Regions from separate parts of the Pseudoalteromonas sp. PB2-1 genome, predicted to be linked through region 1. Evidence: predicted binding sites of a transcription regulator. Region 1 holds the regulator's gene; the other holds the start of a gene.
What was found. The regulator NrdR, encoded in region 1, represses ribonucleotide reductase genes. The targets are predictions, from matches to a motif close to AAACACNANATNTNGTGTTT.
Positions count from the first base shown of each region.

Region 1 (11,228 bases):
GATGGCTGGCAAGAAAAACTAGCGAGCTCAGAGCAAGCATTTGATTTAAATCTGGTTGAGCAATTTGTTAAACAAAATCACTTAATCAACCCTGTGATCGTAGATTGTAGCTCAGCCGATAAACTTGCTGCGCAATATGTTGATTTCTTAAATGCAGGCTTCCATGTCGTTGCGGCGAATAAAAAAGCCAATACTAGCTCGTATGCTTACTACCAAGATTTAGTGGCAGCAACACAAAAGAATAATCGTAAGTTTTTATATGAAACAAACGTAGGTGCAGGCCTACCGGTTCTTGATAACCTGAAATCGCTATTTGGTGCGGGTGATGAGCTTATTAAGTTCAGCGGTATCTTATCGGGTTCATTATCGTATATGTTTGGTGCGCTACAAGATGGTTTATCACTTAGCGAAGCAACGTTAAAAGCAAAAGAAAGTGGATTTACAGAGCCAGATCCGCGTGATGATTTATCAGGCACTGATGTTGCCCGAAAACTACTGATCATTGCTCGTGAATCAGGTCTTGAGTTAGAACTAAGCGATATTGAAGTAGAATCTGTTTTACCACAAGGGTTTGCAGAAGATGATTCTGTAGCCGATTTTATGGCAAAACTACCATCAGTTGATGCGCAGTTTAACGACCGCATTCAAAGTGCAGCAAGTGAAGGTAAAGTACTTCGTTATGTGGGCACTATTGAAAACGGTCAATGTAAAGTAGGCATTGAAGCCGTAGATAGTAGCCATGCTTTATACGATATCCGTGACGGTGAAAATGCACTGGCAATCTTAAGTCAATATTATCAACCACGCCCGTTTGTGATACGTGGTTATGGCGCAGGTGCTGAAGTAACGGCCGCAGGCGTATTTGCTGATATCTTAAAAACGTTAACGCGCTAGGAGCAGGTTATGATCCGTGTATATGCACCCGCTTCAATCGGGAATTTTGCTGTTGGCTTTGATGCGCTAGGTGCTGCGCTGGCACCTATCGATGGCACCTTATTAGGTGATGTTGTCGAGGTGAGTGCCGCTGAGCAAGATACCTTTGTCTGCTCTGGCGACTATGCTCATAAATTGCCTGCTAATGCTGAAGAAAACTTGGCTTATCAATGTTTAATTCACTTTAAAGAACACGTTGCGCCGGCTATGCCAGCGGTAAAACTGGAGCTTAAAAAGAACTTACCAATTGGCTCAGGTTTAGGTTCAAGTGCGTGTTCTGTGGTGGCTGCGTTTGCAGCCCTTGATAAGTTTGCCGAAACGAACTTATCACAAGAGCAACTTATCGAGTTGATGGCTGATTTTGAAGCCATTGTTAGTGGCGGCCGTCATTACGATAACATCACGCCATGTTATTTAGGTGGTTTGCAATTAACTGGTGAACTTATTCCGAACAAGTCAATTTCGTTACCTGTTGATAATCAATGGTATTACGTAGCGGCTTTTCCAGGTTTTTCACTGAATACCGCAAAAGCGCGATCAGTACTGCCAAAGCAATTATCAATGCACGACAGTGTTGAGTTTGCACAGCGACTTTCTGCATTTAGTAGCTTATTGCTAACTGGTCGCTTTGATGCAGCGCTATCCATTATGAGTGATGAAATAGCTGAGCCACATCGCGCACCGCTCATTCAAGGCTTTGCAGAAGCTAAAAGTGCTTTACCAGAGCTTGGCGCAGAGATTGTCAGTATTTCGGGGGCGGGTCCAACATTATTTACCGTGTGTAAGAGCCTTGCAGCTGCACAAAAGTGTGCAGCGTGGCTGAATGATAATTACATCAATGAGCAGGGCTTTTGCCACATCTGTCAACTTGATCAGCTTGGCACACGACAGCTTTAAAGAATTTAAGGAATAAACATGCAATTACATAATTTAAAAGATGAAACACAACAGGTGTCGTTTGTTGAAGCGGTAAAAACGGGTTTAGGGCGTAACCAAGGGGTGTTCTTCCCAGAAAGCCTAACGCCAATTCAAGACATTGATGCGTTATTAGATTTGGACTTTGTTAGCCGTAGCAGCAAGATTTTATCGCACCTAATTGGTGATGAATTACCTGCCGATACCGTTGCTCAGATGGTGCAAAATGCGTTTAACTTTGATGTGAAGTTGGTAGAAGTTGAAAAAGACATTTATTGCTTAGAGCTATTTCATGGTCCAACGCTTGCGTTTAAAGACTTTGGTGGCCGTTTTATGGCTGAATGTCTTGCGCAATTTAACCAAGGCGAAAAAGTCACGATTTTAACGGCTACATCAGGCGACACTGGGGCTGCGGTTGCTCATGCATTTTATAATAAGCCTAATATTGATGTCGTGATCTTATACCCGAAAGGGAAAATATCACTGGCGCAGCAAAAGCTATTCACAACGTTAGGTAATAACATTCACTGCTATGCTGTTGATGGTAGCTTTGATGATTGTCAAAGCATGGTAAAACAAGCGTTTTTAGACGATGAAGTTAAACAAAAGCTAGGTCTAAACTCTGCTAACTCAATCAACATCAGTCGTTTAGTTGCACAGGTATGCTATTACTTTGAAGCCATTGCTCAATTACCTAAAGAGCAGCGTAGTAAAGCACATATCTCAGTACCAAGTGGTAACTTTGGTAATGTGTGCGCTGCAATGATTGGAGCAGTGCTTGGTATGCCGGTTGCTAAATTAAGTGCCACAACGAATCAAAACGACACGGTGCCACGTTTTTTACGAAATAAAGAATGGGCACCGAATGACACACTTGAGTCGTTATCGAACGCAATGGATGTGAGTAAACCGAATAACTGGCCACGTGTTCAGTTTATGTTGGATAACAAATGGTTTAGCTATGATGATTTTTACTCAAGCTGTGTAGGTGAAGAAGAAACAAAAGAGGTGATGAAAAAAATTCATCAAACGGGTTACATTGCAGAGCCTCATACTGCAATTGCTTATCAAGGCTTGAAAGAAAATCTAGCAGACGGCAGCGCAGGCATCTTTTTAGCGACTGCACACCCAGCTAAATTTAAAGAAAGTGTTGAAGAAATTTTAGATATCGAATTGCCTATGCCGAAACCACTTGCTGATGCATTAGCAAAGCAATGTTTAGCTGAAGATATCAAGTTTGATTATCAATTGCTTCGCACTGAGCTACTAAGTAAACTCGCGTAATATCCATAAAAAAGAGCGGCTTAGCCGCTCTTTTTTATATTGCTTATTTTAATGAAGTAGTGAATGGCTATGACGGTTTAAAACTCGCATAATGAGAATTACCAAAGAGGCGATACACAGTAACACACTGATAATTGAGATTATTTCGTTTTGTGTCCACTGAATTAAAGTGAACGCTGAAATGAATAAAATAAATGGTTTAAATTCATAGTAATAGTGAGATTTCGTTTGTTTTATTCTTTGGCTTGAGTGATCAGTTCTTCTGGCCTCAGAGCGCATACGCCACACATTAGCGCCCATTAAAAACAGTATTATACCGATTAAAGTTGGCACACTATCCTTGGCTAACGTAATACAACTCACCCCGAGAAAGAAGTACACATAAGGGACAACTTCGTAAATTGGTTTGGCTAACATGTCTCGCTATCATCCATGATACTAACTAATACTATAAGATTAGTTGGTGTTAGTGGAAATACAAGTATCAGCGGGCACTTTTTAATTTAGTGACATTTTAAAAATATATGTAATATTTTAAATTTATAAATTTTTGTTATGTATCAATAAAAAAATATCATTATTAAAACACTGTGAAATAAATTCAATCCCTGTTTAAATATGTTCATCTTTACACGATAGGCAAAAGTGCGTTTTAAGCGTACAATATAGCCTTCAAAAAAACACCATACACGTTGCCTTAGGAGACCCCATGTTAGAACGTAGCATGAATATTTCGGATTTCGATCCAGAGTTATTTGCAGCCATCAATAAAGAGACGGCTCGTCAAGAAGAGCACATCGAACTGATCGCGTCTGAAAACTACTGTAGCCCACGCGTGCTTGAAGCACAGGGCTCTCAGCTAACGAACAAATATGCTGAAGGCTACCCAGGCAAACGTTACTATGGCGGTTGTGAGCACGTTGACGTTGTTGAGCAACTGGCTATTGACCGTGCAAACGAATTATTCGGTACTGACTACGCTAACGTTCAACCTCACGCAGGTTCACAAGCAAACGCAGCTGTTTTCCAAGCGCTTCTTCAGCCGCACGATACAGTACTAGGTATGAGCTTAGCTCATGGTGGCCACTTAACTCACGGCTCACACGTTAACTTTTCTGGTAAAACGTACAATGCAATTCAATACGGCCTAAATGAAGAGACAGGCGAAATTGATTATGCTCAAGTTGAAGCACTTGCATTAGAGCACAAGCCAAAAATGATCATCGCTGGTTTCTCTGCATACTCTGGCGTTGTTGATTGGGCTAAATTCCGTGAAATCGCTGACAAAGTAGGTGCATACTTATTCGTAGATATGGCTCACGTTGCTGGTCTTATCGCAGCGGGTGTATACCCAAGCCCAATCCCTCACGCACACGTTGTTACTACAACAACTCACAAAACATTAGCGGGTCCTCGTGGCGGTCTAATCGTTTCTGCATGTGGTGATGAAGAGATTTACAAAAAGCTAAACAGCGCTGTATTCCCTGGTGGTCAAGGTGGTCCTTTATGTCACATCATCGCTGCTAAAGCGGTTGCGTTTAAAGAAGCATTACAACCAGAGTTTAAAACGTACCAAGCACAAGTTGTTAAGAACGCTCAAGCTATGGTTGAAGTTCTTCAAGAGCGTGGCTACAAAGTTGTTTCTGGTAAAACAGACAACCACTTATTCCTTCTTGACCTAATCGATAAAGATATCACAGGTAAAGATGCTGACGCTGCACTAGGTAATGCAAACATCACAGTTAACAAAAACTCAGTACCAAACGACCCACGTTCACCGTTTGTAACGTCTGGTCTTCGTATTGGTTCTCCGGCTATTACTCGCCGTGGCTTCAAAGAAGCTGAGTCAAAAGAGCTTGCGGGCTGGATCTGTGACGTACTAGACAACATCAACGATGAGTCTGTACAAGCAGAAGTAAAAGAGAAAGTGAAAGCTATCTGTAAAAAATTACCAGTTTACGCTTAATTACTGGTTAAACCGTAATTAAGATAACAATAGCGTTGTTTTTTGCTATTATAAGGGCCGCTTACTAAGCGGCCTTTTTTTGTTTTTTATAAACGGAAGTTGAACCCTATGCATTGCCCTTTTTGCACCGCAAAAGATACCAAAGTAATTGATTCTCGACTTGTTGGCGGTGGTCACCAAGTGAGACGTCGACGTGAATGTAACGAATGCCATGAGCGCTTTACCACCTTTGAAGGCGCTGAGCTTGTGATGCCAAGAGTCATCAAGCAAGACGGTAGCCGCGAACCATTTAATGAAGACAAGTTACTCAATGGCTTGCATCGCGCTTTAGAGAAACGCCCTGTTAGCACTGAGCAGGTCGATGAAGTCGTTAATATCATTAAATCTCAACTTCGTGCCACGGGTGAACGTGAGATCTCTAGCCATTTAATTGGCGAGTGCATCATGGAGTCACTAAAGAAACTCGACAAAGTAGCCTATGTGCGCTTTGCATCGGTTTATCGTTCATTTGAAGATATTCGCGAGTTTGGTGAAGAAATCGCTCGTTTAGGTGATTAATCATGTCGTTTACAGAGCTTGATACAGCTTATATGGCGCGTGCCATTGAGCTTGCTAAACAAGGTCGTTTTACTACGACGCCAAACCCGAATGTTGGCTGTGTTTTGGTTAAAGATGGCGAAATAGTCGGTGAAGGGTTTCATCAATTAGCAGGGCAGGGCCATGCTGAAGTGAATGCCTTGGCTGTAGCTGGCGACAACGCGAAAGGCGCCACTGCTTATGTGACTTTAGAGCCTTGTAGTCATTATGGACGCACTCCACCTTGTGCCGAAGGTTTAAAAGCAGCGGGTGTTAGCAAGGTGATTGCCGCTATGGTCGACCCAAACCCTGCGGTGAGTGGTCGCGGCCTACAAATTTTAGCCGACGCCGGTATTAGCGTTGCATCTGGTTTACTTGAACAGCAAGCGCGCGATTTAAACAAAGGTTTTTTAAAGCGTATGGAATCAGGATTGCCATATGTGACTTGTAAAATGGCATGTAGTTTAGATGGTAAAACTGCGCTAAATAACGGCCAAAGTAAATGGATAACAGGCTCTAAAGCACGCCAAGACGTGCAAGCGTTTCGTGCCCAAAGTTGCGCGATACTCACTGGTGCAGATACGGTTTTGACCGATAATGCAAAACTGAATGTTCGCATTGAAGAGCTTCCATTTACCATGCCAACCTCGCTGCCTTTACGCCAGCCGACCCGAGTCATTATTGATTCACAAAATAGGTTAACGCCTGAGCTTGCGTTATTCAGCATCGAGAGCTCGGTGATTATTTTTACCACGTCGCTTGATAATCAGCATCAATGGCCTCATTTTGTTAAGCACGAAGTGGTGCCAGCAGTTAACAATAAAGTTGATTTATCGGCCCTTTTAAAGCGTCTTACTGAACTACAAGTTAATCATGTTTGGCTCGAAGCAGGTGCGACCCTCGCTGGCGTGTTTGCTGAGCAAGATTTAATTGACGAATACATTGTTTATATTGCTCCTAAGTTAATAGGTGATTTGGGCAAAAGCTTACTAAACTTTGCAGAAGTCACCATGATGAGTGATATCACTGAGCTGACCTTTACTGATACAGTGATGATTGGTGACGACATCCGCATAACCGCGAAAAAAGCAAAGCAAGCCACATATATTGAAAATAAAGAGTAGCACTATGTTTACTGGAATAATTGAAGCAACAGGTAAAATTGTTGAACTAACACAAAAGCAAGGTGATCTAGCTATTCGTATCCAAAGCAATAATTTGGATATGAAAGACGTCAAGCTCGGTGACAGTATTGCCACCAACGGTGTGTGTTTAACGGTTGTCGCTAAATATAGCGATGGTTTTAGTGCTGACTTATCAAACGAAACAATCAGCTTAACTGGATTTGCACATTACAAAAAAGGCCAAACAGTTAATCTCGAAAAAGCCATGCAACCACTTTCTCGCTTAGGTGGGCACTTGGTATCAGGCCATGTTGATGGTATTGCGACGGTAGAAAGTATTAGTCCTAATGCTCGTGCAACAGAGTATTGGCTAAGTACCAACAGCGATTTAATGAAATACATTCCCTACAAAGGTTCGGTATGTATTGATGGTATTAGTTTAACGGTCAACGAAGTCGAGCAAAATCGCTTTAAGTTGACGATTGTTCCACATACCGCTGAGCAAACAACGATTGCAGAATTTCAGGTGGGTACTCAGGTGAACTTAGAAGTTGACCAGATTGCTCGCTATTTAGAGCGCCTAATAAAAGGGGCTGAACAACCTTCCCGTTCAGACATATCAATGAGCTTGCTAGCACAAGCTGGCTTTATTAAATAAGCACGGATAGGTCAAATTAATCATACTCTCATGGGCACATTATGAATTTACACAGCGCGCAAGAAATTATCGATGACATTAAAGCCGGTAAAATGGTTATTTTAATGGACGATGAAGACAGAGAAAATGAAGGCGATTTAATCATCGCAGCAGAACATATTAGTGCTGATGCCATCAACTTTATGGCAACACACGGCCGTGGTTTAATTTGTTTAACCATGACACAAGAGCGTTGTCAGCAGTTAGAATTACCACTTATGGTCAAAAACAACGGTGCTGCCTTTTCAACTAATTTCACTATGTCGATTGAAGCGGCTAAAGGCGTAACAACGGGTATTTCTGCGGCCGACCGCGCACGCACAGTGCAAGCGGCTATCGCTAAAGGTGCCGTGCCGAGCGATATTGTACAACCAGGGCATATTTTTCCAATTATGGCGCAGCCAGGTGGCGTGTTAACACGTGCCGGTCATACTGAAGCGGGTTGTGATTTAGCGCGTTTAGCGGGTCTTGAGCCTTCATCAGTGATTGTTGAAATTTTAAATGCAGATGGCACCATGGCACGTCGCCCAGATCTCGAAGTATTTGCGAAAGAGCATGACTTAAAAATTGGCACCATTGCGGATTTAATCGAGTACAGAAACCTAAACGAAACCACCATTGAGCGCGTTGCTAAATGTAAACTGCCAACCGAGCATGGTGAGTTTGATTTAGTGACCTACAAAGACACTATTGATGGTCAGCTTCATTATGTTTTACAAAAAGGTGACGTATCAAAAGATGAGCCAACGTTAGTACGTGTTCACTTACAAAGTACGTTTAATGATATTTTGCTCTCAGATCGCAATGCAGACCGTAGTTGGGGGTTATCTGATGCAATGGCTTATATTGCTAAACATGATGGTGTGTTAGTAATTTTAGGTAAACAAGAGTCAACCGAAGAGCTTGAAGCAACGGTAAAAGCATTTGCCGCTGAAGATGCGGGTGAAAATGTTAGTCATCGTAAATTCCAAGGTACATCGCGTACCGTGGGGGTCGGCTCTCAGATCCTAGCTGATTTAGGTATTGAAAAGATGCGTTTAATGAGCCGTCCGAAAAAGTACCATGCGTTATCTGGTTTCCACTTAGAGGTGGTTGATTACGTTGAGCCGCAGTCTTAATTAACTAGGCTACTTTTATATTTTTGTGGTATTATGCGCCGTAATTTTTGCGCAATCGCAACCGCTTAAACTTATTTTTTAGGGTTATTAAATGAAAATTATTGAAGGTAACAAATACGCACCAGGCAAAAAATTTGCCATTGTCATTTCTCGCTTTAATGACTTTATTGGTAGCAGCCTATTAGCAGGTGCTGTTGATGAGCTTAAGCGCACAGGTGGCGTATCTGACGACGACATTACCGTTGTTTACGTACCAGGTGCCGTTGAATTACCTTTAGCAGCGAAACGCGTTGCAGCAAAGAAAGAACACGATGCAATCATCGCTTTAGGCGTAGTGATCAGAGGTGGTACGCCACACTTTGATTTAGTCGCTGGCGAATCAAACAAAGGTCTTGCACAAGTATCTCTTGAGTATGATATCCCGGTTGCATTTGGCGTATTAACCACTGAAAGCATTGAGCAAGCAATTGAGCGCGCAGGTACCAAAATGGGTAATAAAGGCGGCGAAGCTGCTTTAGGTGCGCTTGAAATGGTTAATGTGTTAGACAAAATTTAAGTTTAAGGAATCTCTGTGAAACCAGCAGCAAGACGTAAAGCACGTATCTTAGCACTTCAAGCCGTATACTCTTGGCAGTTAAGCGGTAACCCAATTGCTGACATTGAACAGCAAATGTTAATTGAAAATGATGTGACTAAAATCGACGTCGAATATTTCAAAGACCTAGCACGCGGTGTTGTTGTTAACTGTAAGCAATTAGATGAAATCGTTGCACCACATTTAGCACGCCCAGCTGATGAGTTAGACATGGTCGAAAAAGCAATTTTACGTCTGTCTGGCTACGAGCTGAAATTCCGTGAAGACGTACCTTATAAAGTAGCAATCAATGAAGGCATTGAGCTTGCGAAGATGTTTGGTGCTGAAGATAGTCATAAATTTGTTAACGGTGTACTTGATAAAGCAGTGAAAGAGCTGCGCAAGTAATCAACCCCGTAAAGGAGAGCCGGCTTGGGCCGGCTTTTTTGTGTATGAAGGAATTTGAATTAATCAATCGTTACTTTAAAGGTCGCGGCATTATTCGTCGTGATGTAAACCTTGGAATTGGTGACGATTGTGCGTTAGTAACCGTGCCTGAAAACTGCCAACTGGCAGTAACAACAGATACCTTAGTCGCGGGTGTACACTTTTTTGATGATATATCACCGCGTGCCCTAGGACATCGTGCTTTAGCCGTTAATTTAAGTGACTTGGCTGCAATGGGCGCTGAACCTACGTGGGTTTCGGTTGGTTTAACATTGCCAGAAGCTAATATAGAGTGGCTTGAACAGTTCACCGAAGGCATGCATGAGATTGCAGAGTACTTCAATGTGCAGATCATTGGCGGTGACACAACACAAGGGCCTTTAACGATTACCATTTGTGCTAAAGGCATCGTACCTCAAGGTAAAGCGTTGCGTCGTAGTGGTGCCAAAGTGGGCGATTGGATTTATGTAACTGGTCCACTGGGGGATGCTGGTGTAGCAATAGAAGCACGTAAGCAAGGCCTTGATATTGCCCCAGAACATTTAAGCTATTTAAATAATCGCTTCGATTACCCGACGCCTCGAGTGGCTGCAGGGCAAGTTTTACGCGGTGCAGCCTCATCAGCCATTGATATTTCTGATGGTTTACTGGCAGATTTAGGCCATATTTTAGCGCTATCGCAAGTTAGTGCTGTGATTAATGTTGATAAAGTGCCTGTGTCAGATGCCTTAAATTCTTCAATTCCACGTAAAGAGCAGTTTGATTACATTCTAAATTACGGTGACGACTACGAGTTGTTGTTTACTGTGCCTGAAAGTAATAAAAGCATGGTAGATATGAAACTACGCCAGTACGGTGTTGAAGCGAGTTGTGTTGGGCAAATTCAAAGTGGCGAAGGCGAGATTGAGCTATTACTTGATGGTGAAAAATTTAACTATCAAGGTAAGGGCTTTCAGCATTTTACGAAGGAGCCGGTTTGAGCAGTAACCGTTTATTCAATTTAAAACGCCCACACCAGTTTTTTGGTTTGGGTTTTGGTTTAGGTCTTGCGCCTAAAGCACCAGGCACCTTCGGTACATTTGCTGCCTTACCATTTATTTTTATAACTATGTACTTTCCATTGTGGTTACAGGTGGTGTTCGCCATCGTGATCAGTGTGTTTGGTATTTGGGCCTGTGGTAAAACAGCCGATGACTTAGGAGTACATGATCATCCAGCCATTGTTTGGGATGAAGTTGCTGGTTATTATATCACCATGATAGGTGCCGCATTAAGTTGGCAGTCATTATTGGTTGGTTTTTTATTGTTCCGCTTTTTTGATATTGCTAAACCAGGTCCTATCCGAATTTTAGATAGACGTTTACACGGTGGCTTGGGCATCATGGCTGATGATATTTTAGCAGGTATATTTTCATTAATTTGTGTTCAAGCCTTGTTTAAAGCAGGCTATTTACCTTTTTAAACGATGAGTTAGGTGTTACTTGGTGGCAAGTATATGATGCGATTTATAATCCTCTGTTTGTTGATGCTTTGCAGCACGTCTGCATTTGCGTCTATTACCGACTACGTCGTTAAACAGTGGAATATCCAAAAT
Region 1 covers NZ_CP090667.1:821,025-832,252, forward strand. Annotated here, with positions in the region: gene thrA (bifunctional aspartate kinase/homoserine dehydrogenase I) at 1-894, shown strand, start outside; gene thrB (homoserine kinase) at 904-1,830, shown strand; gene thrC (threonine synthase) at 1,849-3,132, shown strand; gene L0Z67_RS03855 (hypothetical protein) at 3,181-3,549, opposite strand; gene glyA (serine hydroxymethyltransferase) at 3,842-5,098, shown strand; gene nrdR (transcriptional regulator NrdR) at 5,207-5,656, shown strand; gene ribD (bifunctional diaminohydroxyphosphoribosylaminopyrimidine deaminase/5-amino-6-(5-phosphoribosylamino)uracil reductase RibD) at 5,659-6,798, shown strand; gene L0Z67_RS03875 (riboflavin synthase) at 6,803-7,456, shown strand; gene ribBA (bifunctional 3,4-dihydroxy-2-butanone-4-phosphate synthase/GTP cyclohydrolase II) at 7,498-8,613, shown strand; gene ribE (6,7-dimethyl-8-ribityllumazine synthase) at 8,705-9,169, shown strand; gene nusB (transcription antitermination factor NusB) at 9,185-9,595, shown strand; gene thiL (thiamine-phosphate kinase) at 9,640-10,614, shown strand; gene L0Z67_RS03900 (phosphatidylglycerophosphatase A) at 10,611-11,096, shown strand; gene L0Z67_RS03905 (ligand-binding sensor domain-containing diguanylate cyclase) at 11,130-11,228, shown strand, end outside.

Region 2 (11,228 bases), 920 kb from region 1:
GGCCCAATTCATAGGTACTAGTAGCAATGTGCACACCATTTGATAGTAGCTCAGCACTCAGTGGTGCACGCTCTGAACGTGACACACTTAGAGCAACACTTTGACCTTCTTGATATTGCCAAATCGCACCTGCAGATAAGCTAAGGTTTGTGAAATCTTCGCTGTAGCTGATAATTTCAGCTTCTTCGTGTGCTTCTTCCTCGTGGTCATCTTCATGATCGTGATGGTGTTCACTCATGGTGATATCTGAGTCAATTTTGTAATCTTCGATTCGTGCACCTAGCTCAACCGTAACGTCACCAAATTGTCTTTCTTCGAGTAAAAATAATGCGTTTGAAGTTGTGGTGCTGGCAGGGGTAAAGGCTTCTTCACCGTCTGCATCATAATCAGACTCATAAAAGTGATAGCCTGCTATGCCATGCCACTGTCCTAATTTATGCTCAACAGTGGCACGTGCTTCTGTTGTTTCGTTATGAAAAACAGTGCCGATTTCTCCACCTTCAATTTCGGCATGTTGATAATCAGTGTAACCGACACGAAGCGTAATATTTTCGATCCAGTTATCGTGCAATGCATAGCTCATGTAACCTTGCCAACGGTCTTGTTCTAAGCGTGCAAATACTGATTCTTCATGCTCTTGTTCACCTTCATGATGCTCACCTTCTTCATGCTCGTCATGTTCATGATGATGGTGTTCATGAGCAGGAATACCATAGTCAGTTTCAATACGACCATAGGACATACCTACCGTTAAATGTTCACCTACATAGCTAGTACCAAAATTCAGCGTTTCGCTGTCGATAAATGTGTTTTCTACGCTGTTAGCTGTTTCGTGCTCTTCATGCTCTTCACCTTCATGTTCTTCGTGTTCTTCAGGAAGCTCGAAGGTAGGGGTTTCATAATCGTGGCCTTTACGCTTAGTTCCGTCAAAATGGAAATTAAATCCGTTATTACCCGTTTCTAACTTAGCGGCGTAGGTATTGGTATTCGACACTGTATCGTGAGTGTATTGTGCAGCGCCGGTTAGCGTATCGATGCTATCGGTAGGGATGCGATTATCAACGACGTTTACTACACCACCAATCGCACCTGAGCCATAAAGTAGGGTAGCAGGGCCGCGAAGTACTTCGATTTGTTCAGCAGCTAAGCTGTCGTTAGATGTGGCGTGATCTGGGCCTATACGTGAGGCATCGCTGCTATCAAGACCATTTTGGGTGATTTTTACACGTGGACCATCTAAGCCACGAATAATTGGACTTGATGAAACTGGGCCAAAATAACTGGCATTCACACCAGGTAAGCCTTTTAGTGTTTCACCTAAAGTTGGCTTGGCTTTGTTTTTTAAATTATCACCAGCAAGTACATTAACCGGTGAGATCATTTCTAAACTATTTTTATGTAGGGCTGATGCATAAACAACAACAGTTTCAACTGACGTCGGTGTTAGATTGACGACAACAGATTGGCTGTCACCAGAAATTTCTATACGTTTATCAATGTAGTTGTCTTTACTTATGTGGAGTTGGCCTTTGTTATCTACATCAATTTTAAATTGACCTGATTTGTCCGTCACCACTGTTTGTGATTTACCGTGAACATGAATTTCGGCATTTGCAATGGGTTGTTGCTTATCGTCTAGAACTTGACCTGAGATAACAGCTGCAAAGCTTGAATGTGAAAATAAAGCTGCTGCAACGGCACTTGAAAGTACTGTAAGTTTATTCATCGTTCCTACTTCTGAGTTTATTATTAATAATCTTGATATAATATAACACCTCATTTATGGCAAAACAATGACGTTATAGTATAACTTTTGTTTTGTCGCTATTTACCATACATCGGCTATACTCAAGACACCTTACTCGTGTAAAGGTTAACAGCTATGTCTGATAAAAATAGGGTATTCAAGGCACAATTTAGTATCGCTAATTTACGCCAGCACCGTAATCATTCTAAGGTATTTACTACTGCGTGCGAGCGCTCAGAAAGCTACCAGCACTTTGTTCTTAAATTATTAAGTTATTGTGTATTTGCATATAATGAGGATGCTGTGCTTAATGCAAAATCAGATCGTTCGGAGCCTGATGTTGCTATCAAAGCATTAGATGAGCACTATATAACTTGGTTAGTCGTTGATGAACCAGATTTTCCCACTCTCAGTAAAGTGGCGAAAAGGGTGGATGAATTATGGGTAGTGACAACATTGGATGGTGATTGGCTGAATGAATATCAGCATTCACTTGAACTGATCAGCAATGGACATTTGATTGCCTTTGATCATCAATTTATCGATGATTTAGCGTCACACCTAACCAAAAACCTACAGTGGGATGTCACTATTGATGAGCATGCAATCAGTGTTGCAGATAAGCTTGGTTTTTATCAGAGTAAGCAATTAGTTTGGCATTAAAGCTCAATGGTTATCTTACCATTGGGCTTACTGCAACATAGTAAAACTTCGCCTTCTCGCACAAAAGCAAGCGGCTCTTGATTATACTTGACGCTCCCTTCAACTAATTTTGCACGGCATGCACCGCAGTAACCTTCTCGGCATTGGTAGGGGACATCTATTTTTTGTTGTTCTAGGCATTCAAGGAGAGATGAACAGCCAGAATCAAACTCTACATTCTGGCTGTCTGTTCCTGCAAGGATAACCTGTGCAGTGATGTTAGTGCTCATTACAGGTCGAAGTCACCAAAGTCAGATGCATCAACTTGAGAGTCGATTTGACCAACTAGATAAGAGCTAATTTCAGCTTCTTGAGGGGCAACTTGTACATTGTCTGATACCAACCAAGAGTTGATCCAAGGAATAGGATTGCTCTTACTTTCAAACTGAGCAGGTAAGCCTACCGCAGTCATACGTGCATTAGTGATGTATTCAACGTATTGGCATAAGATATCTTTATTTAGACCAATCATAGAACCATCTTTGAATAAGTATTCTGCCCAATCTTTTTCTTGCTCGGCAGCTTCGACAAACATTTGGATCGCTTCTTCGCGGCATTGTGCAGCAACGATCGCCATTTCTGGGTCGTCCTTACCATCTTGCATAATGTTTAGAATGTGCTGTGTGCCAGACAAGTGCAGTGCTTCATCACGCGCAATTAACTTGATGATTTTCGCATTACCTTCCATTAATTCACGCTCAGCGAAAGCAAATGAACACGCAAAACTTACGTAAAAACGAATGGCTTCTAGGATGTTAACCGACATCATAGCAAGGTAAAGCTGCTTTTTAAGATCAAATAAGCTTACTTTGATTTCTTTACCATTAATAACATGTTTACCTTCACCATATAAGTTATATAGCGATACCATGTTGATTAAATCATCATAGTATTTGGTTACCGCATCAGCGCGCTCACTGATTTTTTCATTGCTTACAATATCATCGAAGATAAGCTCAGGAGATTGCGTTACGTTACGAATAATATGCGTATAAGAACGGCTGTGAATAGTCTCGCTGAATGCCCATGTTTCGATCCATGTTTCAAGCTCAGGGATTGATACAATCGGCAGTAAGGCAACATTTGGAGAGCGACCTTGCACACTATCAAGTAGTGTTTGATATTTTAGGTTACTCAAAAAAATGTGTTTTTCATGATCAGGAAGCGCTTGGAAATCTAAGCGATCTTTACTTACGTCAACCTCTTCAGGGCGCCAGAAAAACGATAATTGTTTTTCTATTAACTTTTCGAAAATAGGGTACTTTTGTTGATCGTAACGTGACACGTTTACTGTTTGGCCGAAAAACATCGGTTCTTGTAATTGGTTATTATGGTTTCGACTAAAAGTTGTATATGACATAGTGATTTCTCAAAAAACAGTCAGGACAAAGCGGGCTAATGAGCCCGCCTTTGTTATGTTATTAATTTAATTAGATTTTACAAGCGCCGCCTGCACAACTGTCATCTTCAACCTCAGGTGTTAACTCATCTTGAGAGTCAGATGCACCGTCACGGGTGTTGTGATAGTACAGGGTTTTAACACCGAGTTTATACGCAGTTAGTAAATCTTTTAATAGCACCTTCATAGGTACTTTACCGCCTTCGTACTTAGATGGATCATAGTTCGTGTTTGCAGAGATCGTTTGGTCAACGAATTTTTGCATAATACCAACAAGTTGTAAGTAACCATCGTTTGAAGGAATATCCCACAGTAGCTCGTAGTTATCTTTCAGATTTTCATACTCTGGTACTACTTGCTTTAAGATACCATCTTTACTTGCTTTAACACTGATATGACCACGTGGTGGTTCAATACCATTGGTTGCATTAGAGATTTGCGATGATGTCTCTGAAGGCATGAGTGCAGACAGCGTCGAGTTACGCATACCGTGCTCTTTAATGCTGGCACGTAATGAATCCCAGTCTAAGTGAAGTGGCTCTTCACAGAACTGATCAAGGTCACGCTTGTAAGTATCTGTTGGCATAATGCCTTGAGAATACGTAGTCTCGTTAAATTTTGGACATGCACCACGTTCTTTCGCTAACTCATTTGACGCTTTCATTAGGTAATATTGAATTGCTTCAAATGTTTTGTGAGTCAGCGCATTTGCACTGCCGTCTGAGTAACGCTTGCCATTTTTCGCTAAGTAGTAAGCAAAGTTAATTACACCAATACCTAACGTACGACGACCCATAGTCGCGTTTTTAGCTGCTGGAACAGGGTAGTCTTGGAAATCAAGTAAGTTATCAAGCGCACGAACTGCAAGTTCAGCAAGCTCTTCTAATTCATCAAGTGATTCAATTGCACCTAAGTTAAACGCAGACAAAGTACACAGTGCAATTTCACCTTCTTCATCCATTACATTGCTAAGTGGCTTAGTTGGTAATGCAATTTCTAAACATAGGTTAGATTGACGAATTGGTGCCACAGTCGAAATGAACGGGCTGTGTGTATTACAGTGGTCAACATTTTGTAAGTAGATACGACCTGTGCTTGCACGCTCTTGTGCAAACATTGAGAATAACTCAATCGCTTTAATACGTTTTTTGCGAATTGACTCGTCTTGCTCGTACTTAACATATAGCTCATCAAACTTCGCTTGATCTTCGAAGAAGGCGTCATATAGACCAGGTACATCTGATGGGCTAAATAAAGTGATGTAATCATCTTTAATTAAACGGCTGTACATTAATTTGTTGAACTGTACACCGTAGTCAAGGTGACGAACACGGTTATCGTCAACACCACGGTTGTTCTTAAGAACTAATAAGTTTTCAACTTCTAAGTGCCATAATGGGTAGAATAGGGTTGCTGCGCCGCCGCGTACACCACCTTGTGAACAGCTTTTAACTGCTGTTTGAAAATGCTTATAAAACGGGATACAACCTGTGTGGTACGCTTCACCGTTGCGAATAGGGCTGCCAAGCGCACGAATGCGACCCGCATTAATACCAATCCCTGCACGTTGCGAAACATACTTAACGATCGCAGACGATGTCGCATTAATAGAATCTAGGCTATCACCACACTCGATAAGTACACATGAGCTGAACTGGCGCGTAGGCGTACGCACACCGGCCATGATTGGTGTTGGTAATGAAATCTTGAATGTAGATACTGCATCATAAAAGCGCTTGATGTAGTCAAGACGCGTTTCTTTTGGATAATCAGAGAATAAGCTTGCAGCCACTAAGATATATAAAAACTGTGCACTTTCGTAAATTTCACCAGTAACACGGTTTTGAACCAAATATTTCCCTTCTAGCTGTTTTACAGCAGCATAGCTGAAGTTTAAGTCGCGGTTGTGATCAATATAAGAATCTAACTCATCGATTTCTTGCTCGGTATAATCAACAAGTAAGTGTTGATCATAACGTTTGTCTTCAACTAATTTCGTGATGTGATCGTATAAGCGTGGTGGCTCAAATTGGCCGTACGCTTTTTTACGTAAATGGAATACAGCTAATCGAGCAGCAAGGTATTGGTAGTCAGGCGTATCTTTAGAGATCTGATCAGCTGCCGCTTTGATGATAGTTTCATGAATGTCATCGGTACGAATTCCATCGTAAAATTGAATATGTGATTTTAATTCAACTTGCGAGACAGACACGTTATTTAGACCTTCGGCGGCCCAAGCGATCACGCGGTGGATCTTATCTAGATCAAGTGACTCTTTACGGCCGTCACGTTTGCTTACAGATAGCTGTTGGTTCATAGTCTTGCCTGTATTCCTTGGGAAATTATATTTTTAGTGAAAACTTATTCTTCAGTATAATTTTTATTATTAAACACTAGATTGTGTGAATTGAATAACATTTAGCCACAATATCTGGTGTTCTTTAAATTGCAGATCACAAGATAGTGTGGTCTGCGATCATTTGCAAGGGACAGAAATGCCCCTATTTGTGGATAACTACTGGATAAGCGCATTGTGTTAGTGAGCATTAACCTTTGACCATTCATTGATGATGAAATTTGTAAAAATCAACTCAAGATCTAGAAAATTTACCGTTTTTGAAAATAAATTTTGACTGTTTTTTTTATCGTCAAAGAATGCTCAAAACTCAAACCGATCACAATATATAGTATCTAAATTTAAATATAGCACTATATATGGTTAAATCCATCAATAGGCGAATGCCAATTGAAATCAGCTTGCCAATCCAGAGCAGCATCAACACTGGGTATATAGCCCCATAAAGCAGTAGCACTATACATATTGGCTGCTTTTGCCGCTTGGATGTCGCGCTCCGCATCCCCTATATATAAACAACGACTGGGATCAACATTGAGGATCTCAGCAGTATGCAGTAGTGGATCTGGAGATGGCTTCGCCACGTCTAGTGTATCTCCACTCACCACAGCCATAGCATTACTTAAAGAAGGGATTGCTTTGACTAACGGCTCTGTTAAAAAACCTGGTTTATTAGTCATAATGCCCCATTTAATGTCTTTTTGTTCAAGTGCAACTAAGAGCTGCTCTATACCCTTAAAGCATTTACTGTGCACAGCAATATCTGCAGCGTAGTAGTCAAGAAGCTGCTGGCGCAAGGCGAGTTGTTCAAGTTCGGGCCATTTATCACCAAAGCCTACTTCTAATAATGCATTTGCACCATTAGAAGCTGCGGGGCGATAAACATGCTCAGCAACAGGCGCCACATTGGCATCAGCTAAGACACGGTTTAATGCGCCACCTAAGTCATCTGCGGTATCGAGTAGTGTGCCATCTAAATCAAAGATAAACGCATCAAAATCGATAGGGGGTGTTTGTACACCACTCATCAGACCAGTTTCTCAAAGTGAAGAATGTAATTAACACTGACATCATCATTTAAGCTGTACTGCTTAGAGAACGGATTATAGGTAAGGCCTGTACTGGCTCTTACTTTTAAGCCTGCCTCTTCTGCCCATGCAATAAGCTGTGCAGGTTTTATAAACTTCTTGTGGTCATGAGTACCTTCGGGCACCATTTTTAAAAGCTTTTCAGCGCCAACAATGGCAAATAAGTATGCTTTCGGGGTTTTATTTAATGTTGAAAAGAACACATCGGCGCCCGGTTTGGCAAGTTCTGCTACAGCACGAATAATAGAAGCAGGATCTGGAACATGCTCCAGCATTTCCATACAAGTGATCACATCAAAGCGAGCAGGGTGCTCTTCAGCAAACTCTTCTGCGGGTACTTTAATATAATCAACGGGCACGCCGGTTTCCAAACTGTGTAGTTTGGCAACGGTTAATGGCTCTTGACCCATATCGATGCCGGTCACCTTTGCGCCCATACGTGCCATACTTTCACTTAAGATGCCGCCGCCACAGCCAACATCTAAGGTTTCTTTATCAAATAAGCCGCCCACTTTATCGGCAACAAAATCCAAGCGAAGAGGATTTATTTCATGAAGAGGTTTGAACTCTCCGTCGCGGTCCCACCAACGTTCTGCGATGGCTTCAAACTTTGCAATTTCTGCATTATCTACATTTTGATGTTCGGTCATAAAAAACTTCCTCGTCAATCTGAGGCCATTATATAGGGGTAAATTAATAAATCGCAAAGATTTAGCGCCTGTAAATCTAAATAAATTGTGATAGCATGGTCTGGAAATAATAACTAAAGCTCTGAAGACGGCGCTTTGCCTCTTTATGAGTCAATACTGAAGGAATGTGAAATCAAATGACTGATCTCGCCAATGAAATTCTGCCAGTCAATATTGAAGATGAATTAAAAAACTCCTACCTTGATTACGCGATGAGTGTAATCGTAGGGCGTGCATTGCCAGACGTACGTGACGGCTTAAAGCCTGTTCACCGCCGTGTTTTATTCGCAATGAACGAACTCAATAATGATTGGAATAAACCTTACAAGAAATCAGCACGTGTTGTTGGTGATGTAATCGGTAAGTACCACCCACATGGCGACAGCGCGGTATATGACACCATCGTTCGTATGGCGCAGCCTTTCTCATTACGCTATATGCTAGTTGACGGCCAAGGTAACTTTGGTTCTGTTGATGGTGACTCTGCGGCAGCAATGCGTTATACGGAAGTCCGTATGGCGAAAATGTCACATGAATTATTAGCTGACTTAGAAAAAGAAACGGTTGATTACGTACCTAACTACGACGGTACTGAGCAAATTCCTGACGTATTACCTACTAAAGTACCTAACTTATTAGTAAACGGTTCTTCGGGTATCGCGGTTGGTATGGCGACAAACATTCCACCTCATAACTTAACAGAAGTTATCAATGGTTGTTTAGCGCTTATTCAAAACCCTGATATGACAATTGCTGACCTTATTGAATATATCCCAGGTCCAGATTTCCCGACTGCGGCGATTATCAATGGTAAAAAAGGTATTGAGCAAGCGTACCTAACGGGCCGTGGTAAAGTTTATATTCGTGCTCGCGCTGAAATCGAAGTAGACGAAAAAACTGGCCGTGAGACGATCATCGTCCACGAAATCCCTTATCAAGTTAACAAAGCACGCCTTATCGAAAAGATCGCTGAGCTTGTTAAAGATAAGAAGATTGAAGGTATTAGCGCACTACGTGATGAATCAGATAAAGACGGTATGCGCATCGTTATCGAAATCAAACGTGGTGATGTTGGTGAAGTAATCTTAAACAACCTTTATGCACAAACTCAGTTACAAACTGTGTTTGGTATGAACATGGTTGCACTAGATAACAACCAACCTAAGTGCTTTAACCTTAAAGAAATGCTTGAAGCGTTTATCGTACACCGCCGTGAAGTGGTTACACGTCGTACGGTATTTGATTTACGTAAAGCCCGTGACCGTGCTCACACGCTTGAAGGCTTAGCGATTGCTCTTGCGAATATCGATCCGATTATTGAACTTATTCGTAAGTCACCAACACCAGCAGAAGCAAAAGCAGCATTAACAGCACGCTCATGGGAGCTGGGTACTGTTAAAGCAATGCTTGAAAAAGCAGGTGAAGATAACGTTGCACGTCCTGATTGGTTAGCTGATGATTTAGGTATCCGTGACGGTCAATACTATTTATCTGAGCAACAAGCACAAGCAATTCTAGACCTACGTTTACACAAGCTAACGGGTCTTGAGCATGAAAAGATCTTAGACGAGTACCAAACACTCCTTGATCTTATTGCTGAGCTTTTATTTATACTTTCAAGCCCAGATCGCCTAATGGAAGTTATCCGCGACGAGCTAGTAGAAATTAAAGAGCAATATGGTGACGAACGTCGTACTGAAATCAGTGCAGCGGCTCACGATATCAGCCTTGAAGACCTAATTAATGAAGAAGACGTTGTTGTAACGCTTTCTCACGAAGGTTACGTTAAGTATCAGCCATTATCTGACTACGAAGCACAGCGTCGTGGTGGTAAAGGTAAGTCAGCAACGAAGATGAAAGATGAAGATTTCATCGAACGTCTATTAGTTGCCAATACACACGATACAATCCTGTGTTTCTCAACGGCAGGTCGCTTGTATTGGCTTAAAGTATATCAGTTACCACTTGCAAGCCGTGCGGCGCGCGGTAAGCCAATTGTTAACTTATTACCACTTGAAGCTGATGAACGTATTACTGCTATCTTACCGGTACGTGAGTACGAAGAAGATAAATACATCTTCATGGCGACTGCGTTTGGTACAGTTAAGAAAACACCACTGACTGCGTATAGCCGTCAACGTGCCAGCGGTATCATCGCTGTGAACCTAAATGAAGGCGATAGCCTAATTGGTGTTGATATCACTGATGGCACGAATGAAATCATGCTATTCACTGATGCGGGTAAAGTTGTTCGCTTTAAAGAAGCGGAAGAATCAGCTGTCGTTGATGAAAACGGCAATGCAGTTCTAGACGAAAATGGTAACCCAGAAATCCGCTTCAAAGGTGTACGTCCAATGGGCCGTACAGCGACGGGTGTTCGTGGTATTAAGATGGCGGACGATCAACGCGTGGTGTCATTAATCGTACCTAAGTCAGATGGCGCAATCCTCACTGTGACTGAAAATGGTTACGGTAAGCGTACGGCACTTGAAGATTACCCATCGAAGAGCCGTGCAACGCAAGGTGTTGTATCAATCAAAGTAAGCGAGCGTAATGGCGCTGTGGTTGGTGCAGTACAAGTTGATGACAACGACGAAATCATGATTATCTCTAATCGCGGTACACTCGTACGTACTAGGGTTAATGAGGTTTCTACAGTTGGTCGTAATACACAGGGCGTTATTTTGATACGAACTATTGACGAAGAGCAAGTAGTTGGTTTACAACGTATTGAAGAAATCGAAGTTGATGAGCTTGAAGCCATCGAAGGCGAGGCCGTTGAAGTAGTCGATACAAATCCTGAAGAAACGGGTGATAACCCACCTTCAGAATAACATTGATTTAAAAAGCGGCTTCGGCCGCTTTTTTTATTAGCACTATAATTACTGGAATGAGGCAAAGTAATGACTAAATATAATTTTTGTGCAGGACCGGCAATGCTGCCGCCGGCAGTAATGCAAAAAGCACAAAAAGAATTTATAGATTGGCAAGGTTTAGGTGTATCTGTGATGGAAATCAGCCATCGCAGTAGTGATTTCATAGAGCTCACAGCTAAATGTGAAGCTAGCCTGCGTCGTTTAATGAATATTAGCGATGAATTTGAAGTGTTATTTATGCACGGTGGTGGCCGTGGTCAATTTAGCGCGGTTCCATTGAATCTTCACCTTAATGATAAAACCGCCGTTTATTGTGAAAACGGTGTGTGGTCGAAAGGCGCAACTTCAGAAGCCGCAAAATTCACTGCCGT
Region 2 covers NZ_CP090667.1:1,745,759-1,756,986, forward strand. Annotated here, with positions in the region: gene L0Z67_RS08040 (TonB-dependent receptor) at 1-1,726, opposite strand, end outside; gene L0Z67_RS08045 (YaeQ family protein) at 1,883-2,410, shown strand; gene yfaE (class I ribonucleotide reductase maintenance protein YfaE) at 2,407-2,679, opposite strand; gene nrdB (class Ia ribonucleoside-diphosphate reductase subunit beta) at 2,679-3,809, opposite strand; gene nrdA (class 1a ribonucleoside-diphosphate reductase subunit alpha) at 3,880-6,165, opposite strand; gene L0Z67_RS08065 (HAD family hydrolase) at 6,558-7,232, opposite strand; gene ubiG (bifunctional 2-polyprenyl-6-hydroxyphenol methylase/3-demethylubiquinol 3-O-methyltransferase UbiG) at 7,232-7,942, opposite strand; gene gyrA (DNA topoisomerase (ATP-hydrolyzing) subunit A) at 8,119-10,815, shown strand; gene serC (3-phosphoserine/phosphohydroxythreonine transaminase) at 10,885-11,228, shown strand, end outside.
Region 2: a site for NrdR is predicted at 6,269-6,288, ahead of nrdA (class 1a ribonucleoside-diphosphate reductase subunit alpha). Genes of this name have one in related genera too.